Regions from separate parts of the Cedecea sp. NFIX57 genome, predicted to be linked through region 2. Evidence: predicted binding sites of a transcription regulator. Region 2 holds the regulator's gene; each other region holds the start of a gene.
What was found. The regulator CRP, encoded in region 2, controls carbon source genes, mostly activating them, when cyclic AMP is high. The targets are predictions, from matches to a motif close to ATGTGANNNNNNTCACAT.
Positions count from the first base shown of each region.

Region 1: the regulator CRP is predicted to act here: its motif matches at 1,629-1,646, upstream of rbsD (D-ribose pyranase).
Region 3: the regulator CRP is predicted to act here: its motif matches at 2,690-2,707, upstream of cytR (DNA-binding transcriptional regulator CytR).
Region 4: the regulator CRP is predicted to act here: its motif matches at 2,178-2,195, upstream of bhsA (multiple stress resistance protein BhsA).

Region 1 is NZ_FXAS01000016.1:119,634-123,847, reverse strand. Features, by position in the region: gene rbsA (ribose ABC transporter ATP-binding protein RbsA) at 1-1,115, opposite strand, end outside; gene rbsD (D-ribose pyranase) at 1,126-1,545, opposite strand; gene kup (low affinity potassium transporter Kup) at 1,799-3,667, opposite strand; gene ravA (ATPase RavA) at 3,892-4,214, shown strand, end outside.
Region 2 is NZ_FXAS01000003.1:14,212-18,425, reverse strand. Features, by position in the region: gene B9Y90_RS02765 (YccS/YhfK family putative transporter) at 1-1,838, opposite strand, end outside; gene crp (cAMP-activated global transcriptional regulator CRP) at 1,901-2,533, opposite strand; gene B9Y90_RS02755 (OsmC family protein) at 2,847-3,251, shown strand; gene B9Y90_RS02750 (phosphoribulokinase) at 3,288-4,157, opposite strand.
Region 3 is NZ_FXAS01000024.1:46,283-50,496, forward strand. Features, by position in the region: gene hslV (ATP-dependent protease subunit HslV) at 1-388, opposite strand, end outside; gene ftsN (cell division protein FtsN) at 478-1,521, opposite strand; gene cytR (DNA-binding transcriptional regulator CytR) at 1,611-2,645, opposite strand; gene priA (primosomal protein N') at 2,807-4,214, opposite strand, start outside.
Region 4 is NZ_FXAS01000015.1:100,810-105,023, reverse strand. Features, by position in the region: gene mfd (transcription-repair coupling factor) at 1-617, shown strand, start outside; gene ldtC (L,D-transpeptidase LdtC) at 768-1,742, shown strand; gene bhsA (multiple stress resistance protein BhsA) at 1,848-2,105, opposite strand; gene B9Y90_RS14740 (TetR/AcrR family transcriptional regulator) at 2,353-2,988, shown strand; gene B9Y90_RS14735 (siderophore-interacting protein) at 3,018-3,908, opposite strand; gene B9Y90_RS14730 (MFS transporter) at 3,924-4,214, opposite strand, start outside.

The DNA.
Region 1 (4,214 bases), on a different contig from region 2:
TGCTCATCTTTATGCTTCAGGCTGCCGGCCCCGCGGCTGAAATAACGCAGCGCGGTCAACGACATGTTCTCCTTCACTGACATCCCCAGAACCAGGCCATCACGCTTACGGTCTTCAGAGATATAAACGATGCCGTTAGCCAGCCCATCCTGCGGAGAGCGAGTCACCACTTCACGGCCATCCAGCGCCACGTAGCCACCGCTTCTCGGCAGCGCGCCATAAAGCACTTTCATCAATTCGGTACGCCCGGCGCCCATCAGCCCGGCAACGCCGAGGATTTCGCCTTGGCGTAGCGTGAAAGAAACATCCTTCACGCCTGGGCCGGATACGTTATCGACCCGCAGTCGAATATCGCCGGGCTGCTTGTCCAGATGCGGATACTGGTCTTCCAGCTTGCGGCCAACCATCATTTCGATCAGGGTATCTTCGGTAAGCGTGGAGACTTCGCGCTCGGCAATAAACTGCCCGTCACGCAGCACAGTCACGTCGTCGCACACCTCAAAAATCTCTTTCATACGGTGGGAGATATAAACGATGCCGCAGCCCTGAGCTTTCAGCTCACGGATAACGCGGAACAGCGACTCGGTTTCCGTATCGGTCAGCGCATCGGTCGGTTCATCCATGATGATGACTTTGGACTCAAAGCTCAGCACCTTGGCAATCTCAACCATTTGCTGATCGCCAATCGACAGCTCGCCCACCAGACGTTCGCTGGTGTAGCGTAAATTCAGCTTCGCCAGCAGCTTGTCGGCTTCGCGGTACATCTTCTTCCAGTCAATGTTGCCAAAATGCCCGACAAACTCGCGGCCAAGGAAGATGTTCTCCGCAATGCTGAGCTGCGGGATCAGGTTGAGTTCCTGGTGAATAATCCCGATACCGGCTTCCTGAGACGCTTTCGGCCCGCTAAAGGCGGTTTCTTTTCCCAGCCACAGCAGCGAACCGGCATCTTTGGTGTAGATCCCGGTCAGGACTTTCATCATCGTGGATTTGCCGGCGCCGTTTTCACCCACCAGCGCCATGGCGTGGCCCGGGTAGACGTTCAGCGCCGCGCCAGACAGGGCTTTCACCCCTGGGAACGATTTATCGATCCCTTTAAGTTGCAGTAAGGGTTCCATGCTGACCTCCTCAGAAGGTTACGCCGGCACAGAGAATGATATTCGCATACGGGGAACACTCCCCGCTGCGAATAACCGCATGTGCATCCGCGGTGTGCTGCTTGAACTGCTCATGGCTGATGTAACGAATAGTTATGGTGTTTCCCTGGTGTTTTTGCAGCTGCTCAATATGGCTGAGCAACGTTTCGTGAAGCGCGGGATTATGTTGTTTGATTTCAGAAGCAATGATTGCCGCCTCAACCTGCATTTCCTGCGTTACCACATCCACGACCTGCATAAAGCCCGGAACGCCGTGAGTTAATGCCAAATCAATGCGCTGAGTATTACGCGGAATTGGCAGCCCGGCATCGGCAACCACCAGCGTATCGGTGTGCCCCAGACGGGAGATAACGGCCGAAATATCAGCGTTAAGAACGGTACCTTTCTTCATTTTCCTGCTCCACTAGCGAAACGTTTCGCTGATAATGAGTGTAGGAAAAGATGTGGCGGTTAAACAACCACCAGGTTAAAGAAGTGTGATCAACATCGAAACGTTTCGCTAATAAATGCAAAACGGTACCTGGGTACCGTTTTTTAGTCTTTGCGCCCTCTCCTTGTGGGAGAGGATCGGGGTGAGGGCATCAGCATGCACCAATCAAAAAAATTGCCCGGTAAGCAGCTGCCACCGGGCAATATTAGAGGGGTTAAATCTCGACCTGGGTACCCAGTTCGATAACCCTGTTCGGCGGGATCTCAAACTGGTCAGGCGCGCGCAGGGCATTTCGCTGCAGGGCAAGGAAAAGCTTGCCGCGCAGGCGGAGATACCACGGGCGCTTGCCGATAATCAGCGACTCATGCGACATGAAGAACGAGGTTTCCATCATCCGGCAGCTCAGGCCTTCCAGACCACAGCGGTGGAAAATCTCTTCCACATTCGGCGTTTCACGCCAGCCGTAGCTGGCCACCACACGCCAGAAGGTGGGCGACAGCTGCTCAATAGAAACGCGCTTAACGTTATGAACGTACGGAGCATCTTCAGTGCGCAGCGTCAGCAGAACGACTCGCTCGTGCAGCACTTTGTTGTGCTTGAGGTTATGCAGCATGGCAAACGGGATCACGTTCAACGCGCGGGACATATAAACCGCGGTGCCCGGCACGCGAACCGGCGGAGACTTCTCAAGGGACGCAATCATCGCTTCCAGCGAGTTACCGTGCTCGTGCATACGGCGCAGCAGGCGGAAACGCTCGCTCTTCCACGTCGTCATGATAGTAAACATGACGAGGCCCAGCGTGAGCGGCAGCCAGCCGCCAGAGACGATTTTCTCGAGGTTAGCGGAGAATAGCGGCACGTCGATAAACAAGAAGCCCACGCACATCAGGAGCACGGCAATTTTATTCCAGTGCCAGTTTTTGCGCGCGACGGTACAGCAGAGAATCGAGGTCAGCACCATCGTGCCGGTTACGGCGATGCCGTATGCCGCCGCCAGGTTGCTTGAATGTTCGAAGCTAACGATGACGATCACCACGGCGATATACAGAATCCAGTTAATCGCTGGAATGTAAATCTGCCCGGACTCCATTTCCGAGGTATGGATGATGCGCATTGGCGAGAGGTAACCCAGGCGAACCGCCTGACGCGTCAGCGAGAATACGCCGGAAATAACGGCCTGAGAGGCAATCACCGTTGCCAGCGTTGCCAGGACCAATAGCGGGATCAGCGCCCAGTCTGGTGCCAGCAAGAAGAACGGGTTTTTAATCGCTTCCGGGTTCTTTAACAGCAGAGCGCCCTGACCAAAATAGTTAAGGACTAATGAAGGCAGAACCGCGATAAACCATGCAATGCGAATCGGGAGCTTACCAAAGTGCCCCATATCGGCATACAGCGCCTCAACGCCGGTGATTGCCAGCACAACCGCCCCGAGAGCAACGAACGACACGGCTTTGTACTGCACGAAGAAATTCACCGCCCAGGCCGGGTTAAGTGCCTGCAGAACTTCTGGGTTGCCGATAATACTGCGTGCGCCCAAAACGGCGAGCGTCAGGAACCACAGCAGCATAACTGGCGCGAACAACTTACCCACGATGCCAGTGCCGTGCTTCTGAATCATAAACAGCAGCGTCAGAACAATAATAGAGAGGGGAACAATGTACTGATCGAGCTGCGGTGCGGCTATCTCAAGGCCCTCTATGGCCGACATCACCGATATCGCCGGCGTGATAACCACCTCGCCGTAGAAGAAACTGCCGCCAATCAACCCCATGATCACCAGGACAGAAGTCATTCGCGCCGTCGTATTACGCCCGGCAAGCGACATTAGCGTTAAGATCCCGCCTTCCCCGGCGTTATCCGCCCGCATCACGAAGGTGAGATATTTGATGGAGACGACCAGAACCAACAGCCAAAAAATTAACGACAAAAAGCCAAACACGGCGTCGCGTTCAACGCCAAACCCAAACTGCCCGGACAGGCATTCGCGAAGGGTATAAAGCGGGCTGGTACCAATATCACCGTACACAACCCCGATAGCAGCCAGCGTAACGGCCGGCAACGATTGTTTATTATCAGCGCTCATAGACTAATCTTTTGTTGGAATCCCGAAAACGTGTGCTTAGTCCCTTGGCCCACAAAACGGCGCACAGTATGCACGATAATTGTGTAAATCGTACTCCTAAATGCATTTGACTTATCTCAGCTCAAACGTTGCATGCGGCATAATCAGCACATTAACTGGCTAAAAATAAACGCTATACTCGCGTTTCTCCACAGGGTTAACCGCGTAAGGATGCAAAGCTAATTATGGCTCAATCACATTTGCTGGCTGAAAGAATTTCTCGTCTCAGCCAGGCGCTGGAAAAGGGACTTTTTGAACGTCAGCACGCCGTTCGTCTCTGTTTGCTAGCGGCGCTGAGCGGCGAAAGCGTCTTTTTACTTGGCCCGCCAGGCATTGCAAAAAGCCTGATAGCCCGCCGCCTTAAATTCGCCTTTCGCGAAGCACGCGCCTTTGAATATCTAATGACTCGCTTCTCAACGCCAGAAGAAGTTTTTGGTCCGCTTTCTATTCAGGCGCTGAAAGATGAAGGCCGCTATGAACGCCTGACCGCCGGCTACCTGCCGGAAGC
Region 2 (4,214 bases):
AGATACTTTTGCGCCAGGTCCGGCGTCAGCATGTTGTGCTCGCGCGCCAGTGTGGTCATGGCGTTGATATGCTCGACGATGAACTGGCTGTGCGTCACCCAGAGTTTCATGTCTGCCAGGTAGTGAGAGTTAAATCCTGGCTCTTGCATCGCCTGATTGAGCGAGTTGAACAGCGCGTTGTGCGCCTGGTTGACCCGCATACGCTGCCAGGCCAGCGGGGTGGGCTCCGGATCGTTGCTTAATATCAGCCGAATAGCGTCCTGATCCGCCTCCAATGCGTCGTGGGCGTTCTGGCGCAGCAGGCCGGTTTGCCACTGTGGCCAGAGCCAGATCATGCCGCCAAAGGCAATCAGGCAGCCGAGCAGGGTGTCTATGAGCCGGGGAATGATGTAACTCTCGGCGCTGAGGGTGATGAGCTGCAGGGTATATACCGCCGTGACGGTGAAACCGATGGTGGCCCAGCCGTAGCTTTTGCGGATAAACAGGTAGCTCACCAGCGTAATCATTAACATCGCCAGCAGGGTGTAGCTGTCCGGGACGTGGAAGTGCAGGGTGATACCCGCTATACACAGCCCTGCCATGGTGCCTGCCGCCCTGTGAACGATGCGCACCCGCGTTGCACCATAGCCGTTTTGCGTCACGAACATCACCGTCATCAGGATCCAATACGGCTTTGGCAAGTGTAAGAAGGAGCCCAGCAGGCTGGCAATGGTCAGCATCACGCCTAAACGTGCGGAGCTGCGCAAAGCGGAGGATTTGAACGAGAGATAGCTTTTCAGGGCCGGGAAAAACGGTAAACGGCGTTCCCTGTCCTCCATTAAATCCCTCACGTACAGCGGCCGCTGGGTTTTCAGTACCCGGGCAATGCGGCTGAAGTGGTAATGGCAGAACTGCCCCACAGGATTGTCCGGGTTCTGGCGGGCGATTTTTTCCAGCGCGTCGATTTGCTTGTCCATGGTAAAACGCGTTGGGTAGCGGTGATAAAGAATATCGTCTGCCAGCACGCGCAGGCGCGCGGCGATGGTTTGGGCATTCCAGCGGATCACGGCTTCCGCATGGCTCTGCTCGACCAGCTTCTGAACCTCTTCCGGCTGATGCAGGCTAACCGAAATGTGCTCCTGCAAATCCAGCGCGACCTGGAAAGCACGTAACAGGCGCTTGTAGCCGTTTTGCTGGTTGGCGGACAGCATATGCAACTGCTGATAACAGGTGGTTATCAGGTCGACGGCTTTTTGCTGGCGGGCAAGCAGCGGCGGCAGCGCCTTTTCCGGATCGGTGTGCTGGGTTAGCAGGCTGTATTTTGCTTCGCAGTAATCTGCAAGCTGGCGATACAACAGGCTGAGCGACTCTCTGAGCGGCTGTTCACGCCATAGCCGGAACCAAAACCAGTTGAAGGCGCCGTACCAGATGGTGCCGAAGATATAGAGCACCATGGGTTTCCAGATCGGCATATTCCCGGCCATGCTGAGCGTAAAAATAGCGGCGATCAGCGACGCGGGCAGCAGGCGTGCGTGAAGTGAGCTGATTTCCGCCGTGACGCCGAGCAGCAGAGCCATGACGATCAATATCGCCGGCAGCGGGATGTGGGTATAAAGCAGCAGAAGCTGCAGGATAAGGCTGCTGAGGGCGAACAGGCTGCCGCCGATAATCAAACGTTTGAAGAAGCGTTTGTGCGGTGTGTCCAGCCCGGCAATGTTGCAGCAGGCGGGAACTAACGAGAAGAGCAGGCCGTTTTGCAGGCTGCCAAGCAGTAGGCCGATAGCCACGGGAAGACACAGCACCAGCGTTTGCCTCAGCGCGTAGTTAACTTCCGGGTGGTAAATTAATCTCTTCCACATAGCCTGAATTGTAGAGACAAAAAAGGCGTGTTACCGAAGCCACACGCCTTTATAAGGGCTAATTAACGTGTGCCGTAAACGACAATCGTTTTACCGTGGGCGGAAATGAGGTTCTGATCTTCCAGCATTTTCAGAATACGGCCAACGGTTTCGCGGGAGCAGCCCACGATCTGACCGATTTCCTGGCGGGTGATTTTGATTTGCATCCCGTCCGGGTGGGTCATGGCATCCGGCTGTTTAGCCAGGTTAAGCAACGTCTGAGCGATACGGCCGGTCACGTCGAGGAACGCGAGGTTGCCGACTTTCTCAGAGGTGACCTGCAGGCGGCGTGCCATCTGGGAAGAAAGGCGCATCAGGATGTCCGGGTTGACCTGAATCAGCTGACGGAATTTTTTATAGGAAATTTCAGCTACTTCACAGGCGGTCTTGGCACGAACCCAGGCGCTACGCTCCTGACCTTCTTCGAATAAACCTAATTCACCAATGAAATCACCCTGATTCAGATAAGAAAGGATCATCTCCTTGCCTTCTTCATCTTTAATCAGAACAGCTACGGAGCCTTTGACGATGTAGTACAGCGTCTCCGCCTTTTCACCCTGGTGAATCAGCGTGCTCTTCGACGGATACTTATGAATGTGGCAATGAGACAAGAACCATTCGAGAGTCGGGTCTGTTTGCGGTTTGCCAAGCACCATGCGCGGTTATCCTCTGTTATAAACTGGCTACCAAAGACAAGACGTGAAACCTCTTGTCTGGCGTTGCAATCGTGAAATTTTCCCAAGCCCTGGGAGCTGGCGGGCAGGTTAACCCTGCGGCCTGTAATTAGTCGTTTCCTCTGCTTACGGCATAAACGTCTCTGTATCGCAGCAGCATCCGGATTGTTTTAGCATAGCTTTTGGTAAGTGTCTTGTATTGTCTCGTTTCAGCATGACCTGGATCGCCTTACGTTGCCAGTTTTCACGTAGACGCGTAATCTGAAAGAATATTTTCTCAACGGGAGTAAGTAAAATGCAGGCAAGAGTTAAATGGGTGGAAGGCATGACTTTCCTCGGTGAATCCGCTTCTGGCCACCAAATTCTGATGGACGGCAACTCCGGGGATAAAGCGCCAAGTCCGATGGAAATGCTGCTGATGGCCGCGGGTGGTTGTAGCTCAATTGACGTGGTGTCGATTCTGCAAAAAGGCCGTCATGAGGTGACGGATTGTGAGGTGAAACTGACTTCCGAACGTCGTGAAGAAGCGCCACGCCTGTTTACCCACATCCATCTGCATTTTGTTGTGAGTGGTAAAGAGCTGAAAGAAAGTGCGGTTGCCCGCGCCGTTGAGCTGACTGCAGAGAAATATTGCTCGGTGACGTTGATGCTGGAGAAAGCCGCAGAGATTAGCCACAGCTACGAACTTATTGAAGCATAAGTAGAAAAGGGCGGTGTACAAACCGCCCTTACGCCATCAGGCAATTTTCCTGCCTTCCGCCAGCCTCTGCACCAACGGGGCCATGATCAGCTCCATCGCCAGCCCCATTTTCCCTCCCGGCACCACCAATGTATTAATGTGGGAGATAAACGACCCCTGCAACATCGCCAGCAAATAAGGGAAGTCGATGTCGTCCAGCCCGCGGAAGTGAATGACCACGAAGCTTTCGTCCAGCGACGGAATGGCCCGGGCGGCAAACGGGTTAGAAGTATCCACCGTCGGAACGCGCTGGAAGTTGATATGGGTACGTGAGAATTGTGGGGTAATGAAGTTGATGTAATCATCCATGGAGCGCACAACGGAATCCATCACCGCTTCCCGCGAATGCCCACGCTCGCTGGTGTCGCGCACCAGTTTCTGGATCCATTCCAGGTTAACGATGGGCACCACGCCTACCAATAAATCGACGCAGTCGGCGACGTTATGCTGAGGGGTGACCACGCCGCCGTGAAGACCTTCATAAAACAGGACGTCAGTGGGCTCCGGGAGCGGCTGCCAGGGGGTAAACGTTCCCGGTACCTGATTCCACGGCACGGCTTCATCGTAGGTATGCAGGTATTTACGCGATTGCCCTTTGCCGGTCTGGCCGTACTCGATAAAGGTTTGTTCCAATAGCCCGAAATCGTTGGCTTCTGGCCCAAAGTAACTAATATGGCGGCCGGCATCCCGTGCCTTGCGGATAGCCATGTCCATTTCCGGACGGGTATAACGGTGGAAACTGTCGCCTTCAACTTCGGCGGCGCGCAGGTTGAGCTGCTGGAAAATTTTGCGAAAAGCGAGGCTGGTGGTTGTCGTTCCGGCGCCGCTGGAACCTGTGACCGCAATAACCGGGTGTTTGGCTGACATAGGGTGAAAACTCCGTGAGGGATCGGAAAAGAGAGCTGTATCTGCTTGTTATACTTT
Region 3 (4,214 bases), on a different contig from region 2:
CGTACGGGCCGCCGGAGCCAATGGCAATCAGATCGTTTTCAGGCTGGATGACATCGCCGTTACCGGTGATGATCAGCGACGCGCTTTCGTCGGCCACGGCCAGCAGTGCTTCAAGCTTGCGCAGCATGCGGTCGGTACGCCAGTCCTTCGCCAGCTCAACAGCGGCTTTCACCAGGTGACCCTGATGCATTTCCAGCTTGCGCTCAAACAATTCGAACAGCGTGAAGGCATCCGCAGTGCCGCCGGCAAAGCCTGCGATCACTTTATCGTTGTACAGGCGACGTACTTTTTTGACGTTACCTTTCATGACGGTATTACCCAGCGTGGCCTGGCCATCGCCGGCAATAACCACATGGCCGTTACGACGTACACTTACTATTGTTGTCACGATCGGACCCCTTTTGCATCAGCTAAACAGGAGCCCTGCGCGGTGCGCAGGGCCTAATGCCATTATAAATGGGGGGCAATTTTGGGGTTTCAACCCCCGGCAGCAAGACGAATACAGCTGGTATGTCCAGCCATCTTCAGCCGATTGATGGTGCCATCGGCATTGTCTTTACCTTTGATTGGCCCAATGACGACGCGGTTCCAGCCGTTATTGGTGGTAATGCGGGAATCAAAGCCTTCAAACGCCAGCTGAGCACGAACGGTTTCCGCCTGCTCGCTGCCTTTAAACGAACCACACTGCACCATCCAGCGTTTTTCGTCTTTTTTCTCCTGAGCAGCAGGAGCCTGCTTAGCCACTTCTGGCTCACGCGTAATTGGCGCTGGCTGCACTTCACGCTGAACCGGTTTGGTTTGCTGTGGCGCTTTTTGCTGGCTGTGCGGTGGCGTTTGCAGCAGATCCTGATAAGGCTGCTGATTATTTGCCGTAGAGGTTTTCGGCTGTTGCTGCTGCACGGTTTTTGGCTGCTGATAAGGCTGCGTGGTTTGCTGCGTATTGCGCGGCTGCTGGTATGGCTGTTCCGCTACACGCTGCTGCACCCGTGGCTGCTGCGTTTGTGTATTCCACTGCTGCTGTTGTACAGGTTGAGTTTGCTGCACAATCTGTTTCTGGCGCTGCAGCGTTTGCTGGCGCTGGGCAGGGGTTTGCTCATTCCATGGGACTTCATTCAGCTGCGTAGGCTGCTGGCGCATATCCGCCTGCATTTGCTCCAGCAACTGACGCTGTTCGTTGGTCAGCTGGCTTTGGTTCATGACTTCGCCGCCGGCGGTAGGTTCGGTAGGCGCACGGACGCCGGGCTGGCGGTTTTCCAGCTCTTTAATATAACGCCAGCGCTCTTCCGGTTTTGGCGGCAAACCATTGCCGGTCACTTTGTGGCCAGGGAGCGCGTCAATCTCTTCTTTCTTATGGTGAGTAATAAAGTAAAGAGCACCGACAAAGGCCACCACGACTGCGGCCGCAATGGCAACCATCGTCGGAGAGACGGAGGGCAGACTACGTTGCTTTTTGCGGGGTGTACTTTTTTTGCGCCGCGTCCCTGCCGATTGCCCGCGGCTTACATAATCTCGTTGTGCCACTATCGTTTCGCTGTCTTTATTCGTTTATCAGTCCGCCATGTTACTTAAGGGGCGGGGCTTTGACCAGTTTATGCAGTCTTAAAAACGGCTCAATTTCTGCTGCCGGGCGCGGCGGTGCTGCCTCGCTCAATAAGATCGCAGTCCAGCAGGCGTGAACCGCTGTTAACGTTTTGGCCGTTCATGTTGTCCAGCAATAGCAGCATAGCTTCCTTACCAATATCGAAACGGGGTTGCGCGACGGTGGTGAGGGGCGGGTCACAGAACTGCGACAGGGCAATGTCGTCGAAGCCCATAATCGATAAATCTTCCGGCACTTTAAGCCCGCTGCGTTTCGCCTGAGAAAGCGCACCCAGCGCCATTACGTCACTATGGCAGAAAATAGCCGTTGGGGGTTCGGGCAGAGCAATAAGCTGTGCCAGTGCTGCGGCGCCTGCTTCATAGGTAAAATCGCCGCGCGCAATATAGTGAGGATCGACGACGATACCGTTGCGGCGAAGCGCCTGAACGTATCCCTGTAAGCGATAATGGCAAAGCGGCATTTCTTCAGGCCCGGCAATACAGGCGATGCGCTGATGCCCCAGCTCTTGCAGATAGTAAACGGCGTTAAAGGCGGCGGTCAGATTGTCGATATGCACCGTGGGCAGTTCCAGCTCAGGGGCAAACTCATTGGCCATGACCATCGGCGGCAGGTTGCGTTGCTCTTCTTTGCTGGCGTCAAACGGCAGGCGTGAGCCCAGCAGCAGCATGCCATCAATTTGTTTGGTGATGATCAGGTCGATGAAGGTTTTTTCCTGCTGATTTTGGTGGGCGCAATCGCCAATCAGCACGAGATAGCCGTGTGAAGCTGCGGTGACTTCAATCCCGCGAATGATTTCGCTGAAAAACGGATCGCAGATATCCGGCACGATGACCAGAATAGTGCGTGATTCGCTGCGCTTGATGTTACGCCCCAGAGAATGTGGCAAATACCCCACTTCAATCGCCGCCTGTTCCACGCGATTACGGGTGCTTTGTGAAACTTTGTCCGGGTTCATTAAGGCGCGGGATACCGTTGCAGTAGACACTTTTGCCTGCACGGCGACATCTTTCATGGTGGCATTCACCACCGGTTTCTTCGGCTTCACTTCTTCTCCTCACATGCACGCCGCTATCGTCAACACTCCTGTGTGTCTGACAGTCATCACATTCTTAGCAGAAGTTGGCTGTAAGCGGTTACAAATTTTTCATAAGAAATGTGATGAGTATTAGATTTTTCGATCGGCTTCGCATAACCAGCCCGATTGTGCTACCCGTCGATAGGGTCGACATCCAGCATCCACTTCACTTTCCGGGCTTCAGGCAGCGTGTTGACCAGCGTGAGCGAGTGGCTGACCAGCTTTTGCAGGCGCCCGCGCGATGGGTGCTGCAGCAAGATTTGCCAGCGAAAACGCCCGCCGCGTTTGGGCTGCAGCGAAGGGACTGGCCCCATGATCCAGAGCTGCTCATCGCGCAGCGGGCTGGCTTCCAGCAGATTACGTAACTGCTGCAAAAATAGCGGTGCCTGGTGGTTGTTCTGATCTTCGGCCCGGATCAACACATGGCTGGTATACGGCGGCAAAAATACCGTTTGGCGCTCGTTCAATGCCTGACTGGAAAACGCATCGTAGCCTTTGGTCAGCAGCGTTTGCAGCAAAGGGTGTTCAGGATGGTGCGTTTGCAGCAGGACTTCACCTTGCTTACCGGCTCGGCCCGCCCGGCCAGAAACCTGGACGTAGAGCTGGGCAAAGCGTTCGGCGGCACGGAAATCTGCTGAGAAAAGCGCGCCGTCTACATCAAGTAAGGCGACCAGCGTGACATCAGGGAAGTGGTGGCCTTTAGCCAGCATCTGGGTGCCGATAAGAATACGTGCGCCGCCCCGGTGCACTTCGGCCAACTGTTGTTCCAGCGCGCCTTTACGGCTGGTGGTATCGCGGTCGATACGAGAAATCGGTACGTTCGGGAACAGCGGCTCAAGGCTGTGTTCAAGCTGTTCAGTCCCCATTCCTACTGGAACCAGATGTGTGGAACCGCACTGTGGGCACTGCTGCGGGATCGCGCGCTGGCTGTCGCAATGGTGGCAGCGCAGGTGGCGCTGGCCCTGGTGCAGCGTGTAGTAATGATCGCACCTTGCGCATTCCGCAATCCAGCCGCATTCGTGGCAGAGCAGGGCAGGAGCGAAGCCGCGGCGGTTGAGGAAAAGGATCACCTGGTTATCTGCGGCAAGATGTTCGCCGATCTTTTTAATAAGTGCAGGGGCTAAACCTGCTTTGAGCTGCTGCCCTTTCAGATCGACAACCTGCTGATGAGCCGGGCGCGCGTTTCCGGCTCTTTTGGTCAGGCGTAACTGGCGATATTTTCCCACCTGAACATTGTGCAGGGTTTCTAATGCTGGCGTTGCCGAGCCGAGAATGATCGGAATGTTTTCAGCATGTGCCCGGTAAACAGCTAAATCGCGAGCGTGATAACGCCAGCCTTCTTGCTGTTTATAGGAACTGTCATGCTCCTCATCGATGACGATGACGCCGAGACGACAGAACGGCGTGAACAGAGAGGAGCGGGTACCAATGACGATGGCTGCCTCACCGCTGCGTGCTTTTAGCCACACGCTGAGCCTTTCGCTGTCATTCAGCCCGGAGTGCAGGACTTCAACCGGCGCGTTAAAGCGCTCCCGGAAG
Region 4 (4,214 bases), on a different contig from region 2:
CATTAGCTACCCACGACCTGGAAATTCGCGGGGCGGGCGAGCTGCTGGGAGAAGACCAGAGCGGGCAGATGGAAACTATCGGCTTCTCGCTCTACATGGAGCTGCTGGAAAACGCCGTCGATGCGCTGAAAGAGGGCCGAGAGCCTTCTCTGGAAGATCTCACCAACAGCCAGACGGAAGTCGAGCTGCGGATGCCCGCCCTGCTGCCGGATGATTTTATTCCCGACGTCAATACGCGCCTGTCGTTCTATAAGCGCATCGCCAGCGCCAAAGGCGAGCACGAACTGGACGAGCTGAAAGTCGAGCTGATCGACCGATTTGGCCTTCTGCCGGATGCGGCGCGTAATCTGCTGGATATCGCCGCGCTGCGCCAGCAGGCACAAAAGCTGGGCGTGCGTAAGATTGAAGGCAATGAAAAAGGCGGCACCATCGAGTTCGCGGAGAAAAACCACGTTGATCCGGTGTGGCTGATTGGCCTGCTGCAGAAGCAGCCGCAGCACTACCGCCTGGATGGCCCTATCCGACTGAAGTTCTTCCAGGAGCTTGAGGATCGGAAAACGCGCATGGAATGGGTGCGTAACTTTATGCGCAACCTGGCGGAAAACGCCGCGGCCTGATGCCTCTGCGCCTTACCGCCCGGTAAGGCGCAATTTTCTGTGACATTTACACATCCTTTGCAATCCCCAGGACTTCCCGACACGCAGTTCAGCGATAATTGGCGTTTATCTGCCTCAATAATTAGCCATTAATATCGCAGGGTTTAAGCTATGTTTGCATCGCGTACTTTGTCTTTCCGCCGCTGGTTTACCGCCGCAGCCTTACTGGGCGCCGCGGCCATGGCGCTGCCCGCCAGCGCTAACGATTATCCGCTTCCCACCGCTAACAGCCGCCTGATCGGCAAAAACCTGTTCCATCAGGTTGAAAACGATGGTGGTTCACTGGAGGCTATTGCCAAAAAATACAACGTCGGTTTCCTGGCATTGCTGCAGGCCAACCCGGGCGTGGATCCTTATGTTCCCCGTGCCGGGAGCGTGCTGACAATCCCGCGCCAGATGCTGCTGCCGGATGTCCCGCGCGAGGGCATTGTGATTAACCTTGCCGAACTGCGCCTGTACTACTTCCCTGCCGGGAAAAACAGCGTCACCGTTTACCCGATTGGCATTGGCCAGTTGGGAGGCGATACGCTGACGCCGACAATGGTGACAAAAATCTCCGATAAACGCGCTAACCCGACCTGGACGCCAACGGCCAATATTCGTGCGCGTTACCTGGCACAAGGGATCAAGCTCCCGGCCGTAGTTCCTGCCGGGCCGGATAACCCGATGGGGCACCACGCGATTCGCCTGGCGGCGTTCGGCGGCGTGTACCTGCTGCACGGCACCAACGCCGACTTCGGCATCGGTATGCGCGTCAGCTCCGGCTGTATCCGCCTGCGCGACGGCGATATTAAAGCGCTGTTTAACACGGTTCCGGTCGGCACTTCGGTTCGCATCATCAACACGCCAATCAAAGCTTCCGTTGAGCCGGACGGCTCCCGCCTGGTTGAAGTTCACCAGCCGCTGTCCAAAGCGATTGATGACGACCCGAAAGTCCTGCCGATTGTTCTGAACGAGCAGATGACGCAGTTCCGCAATGCACCTAAAACCGATGCGCAGGTGATGGAACAGGCCATGGAGCATCGTTCCGGGATGCCGGTCAACGTCAATGCCCATGTGGCCGACCAACCAGCAAACGAAATCTAAGTTCAGGTTTTAGACGTAAAAAAAGGCCCTGTCTTGCGACAGGGCCTTTTGCTTGCAGTGGCATATAACGAATAAGGTCAAACGTATTGAGGGTTAACGTCTGGCTTATTTATAGATGACGGCAGTACCGTGCAGGGTGTTCGGACCGTTAACGGAGGTAATACGGAACGATTTAGCGCCCATTGCATCGGCCTTCGCGGCCAACTGTTCTTCCAGGGAAGAGAGGTTGCTGCCCGCATCGGCGCTGATAGTGCCGACTTTTTGCTGGCCGGCAGGCGTGGCGGAGACTTCTACAGCCGCAAAGCTTGCAAATGAGAGTGAGCTAATGACGGCGGCAGCGAACAGCGTAGTTAAGGTTTTCATGATTCAGGTCCTAAGCAGGTGAATGTTAGGTCGTTAAACTTAATTAGTTAACGATCGATAACTAAATCATAAACGTGATCTACATCACGCGTCAACACATTTTAATAACGACCGTTAACTAATTAAAAAAAACGCTATTTTTCATTGTGATAAGAAATAATTATTTTTCATAACATGGCGCTGGCTACCGCCGCCGATTATTTTTATAATAAGTGTTCACTAATTAGACAGAGGTTAAACGGCAGGTATGGCAACCGAGACATTAAGTTGCAGCAAAAAAAGCCGTGGCCGTCCAAAGGTGTTTGACAGGGAAGCAGCACTCGACAAGGCCATGACACTCTTCTGGCAGCATGGCTATGAAGCAACATCCATGGCGCATCTGGTAGAAGCCACCGGGGCAAAAGCCCCAACGCTCTATGCGGAGTTCATCAACAAAGAAGGGTTGTTTCGCGCGGTGCTGGATCGCTATATCGCGCGCTTTGCGGCTAAGCACGAGGCCTGCCTGTTTTGTGAAGAGCAGACCATGGAAGCCGCGCTGGAGAACTATCTTTCCGCGGTCGCGCAATGCTTTACCGACAAGAGCACGCCCGCTGGTTGCTTTATCATTTGCACCTCATCCGTGCTGGCCGCGTCGTCGGAAGACATCGCCGCGACGATAAAAGCCCGCCATGCCGTGCAGGAACAAACGCTGGTGCGTTTCCTTGAAATGCGCCAGCAAAAAGGCGAGATCCCGGCGGAGCGCAATATTCGCTGCCTGGCGAAATACCTGTGCTGCATCATTCAGGGGATGTCGGTCAGCGCCCGCGAGAACGCCAGCTATGAAGAGTTAATGCAGATTGTGAAAACCACGGTGATGTTAATGCCGCAGCTGAAGAAGATCTGATTATGGGGCGGCCAATGGCCGCCCTTTTACTAACGAACTCGCCCTTTCGCCCAGTAGGCCATAAAGTTAATCGCTTCATGTTCAACGCCGCGCTCGCCGATCAAATGGCGGCGCAGCAGCTTAACCACCGTCGACTCCGCCGCGACCCAGCCGTAAAACTCGTTGCTGCCGGTGGTGGCTTTATCCCACAGCAGTTCGCCTTCGGCCTCTTCCTGAACAGCTTCATGATGGCCGCTTTCCGGCACCCTCGCCTGCATTTTTACCGCCTGAATCAGGCATTCGCCGTGGGTGGCAGAGACGGTTTTGCGCGGCAGCCAGTTGATCTCGGCGAAGCCATAGGCGCTTAAGTCCACGCAGTCCCCCTCGTCCGGCACTTCAAAAAAGGCCTGTATTTTTGGTGGCTGAGCCTGGCGAGCCAGCATTTCCAGAATGCCGCGAGCGGCTGGCAAAGCAGTTTCATCGGCGATAATCAGCGCATTGCGTAACCCGGCAGGCGGCGTCCATTCATAGCCGCCGCTGTCTTCCGGATGGGCGGCGTTGGGGGCCACAATCTGGATAGCATCACCGGGGACAGAATTAATCGCCCATGCGGAGGCCGGGCCTTCGGTGCCGTGGCTGACAAATTCCACCGTCACTTCCTGCCGGGCAGGATCGACATGGCGCAGCGTATAGGTACGGATCACCGGGCGCTTCTCCTTCGGCATCCCCTGGGCAATCTGGTACCACTGCCCTTCGGCAGGCAGTGACGGCGGCGTCCCGTCTTCGGACGGAAACAGCATTTTAATACGCTGATCCGGCGAGTCACATTTCATCTGCGCCACATCAGGCCCGCTAAACACCAGACTCAGCAGCGAAGGCGACACGGCCGTTTTCCGCGCCAGTTGAACGTTAAACAGACGATAGCCCTGAACTCCAGCCATAACTTTTCCTTACGCTTAAATTGCAGAATGACGTGAACGGTGGCGACTGCGCCAGATAACGCCAGACACCACGGTAAATAATACGGCGGCTAAAAAGGCCACCATAATCAGCGCCGCCTCGGCCCCGGTTTTAGACACCAGCGGCACCAGCATGGCGCAAAGCCCGTAGCCCAGGGTATGGCTGGTCGCCACCCAGCCGGCCCCCGCGCCATCGGCAAGCTTATCGTTCAGCAGCAGCTGATAGGCCGGGGTCGCCAGCGCCGCCCCGAACGACAGAAGCGCACAGCCAACATAAAACAGCCACAG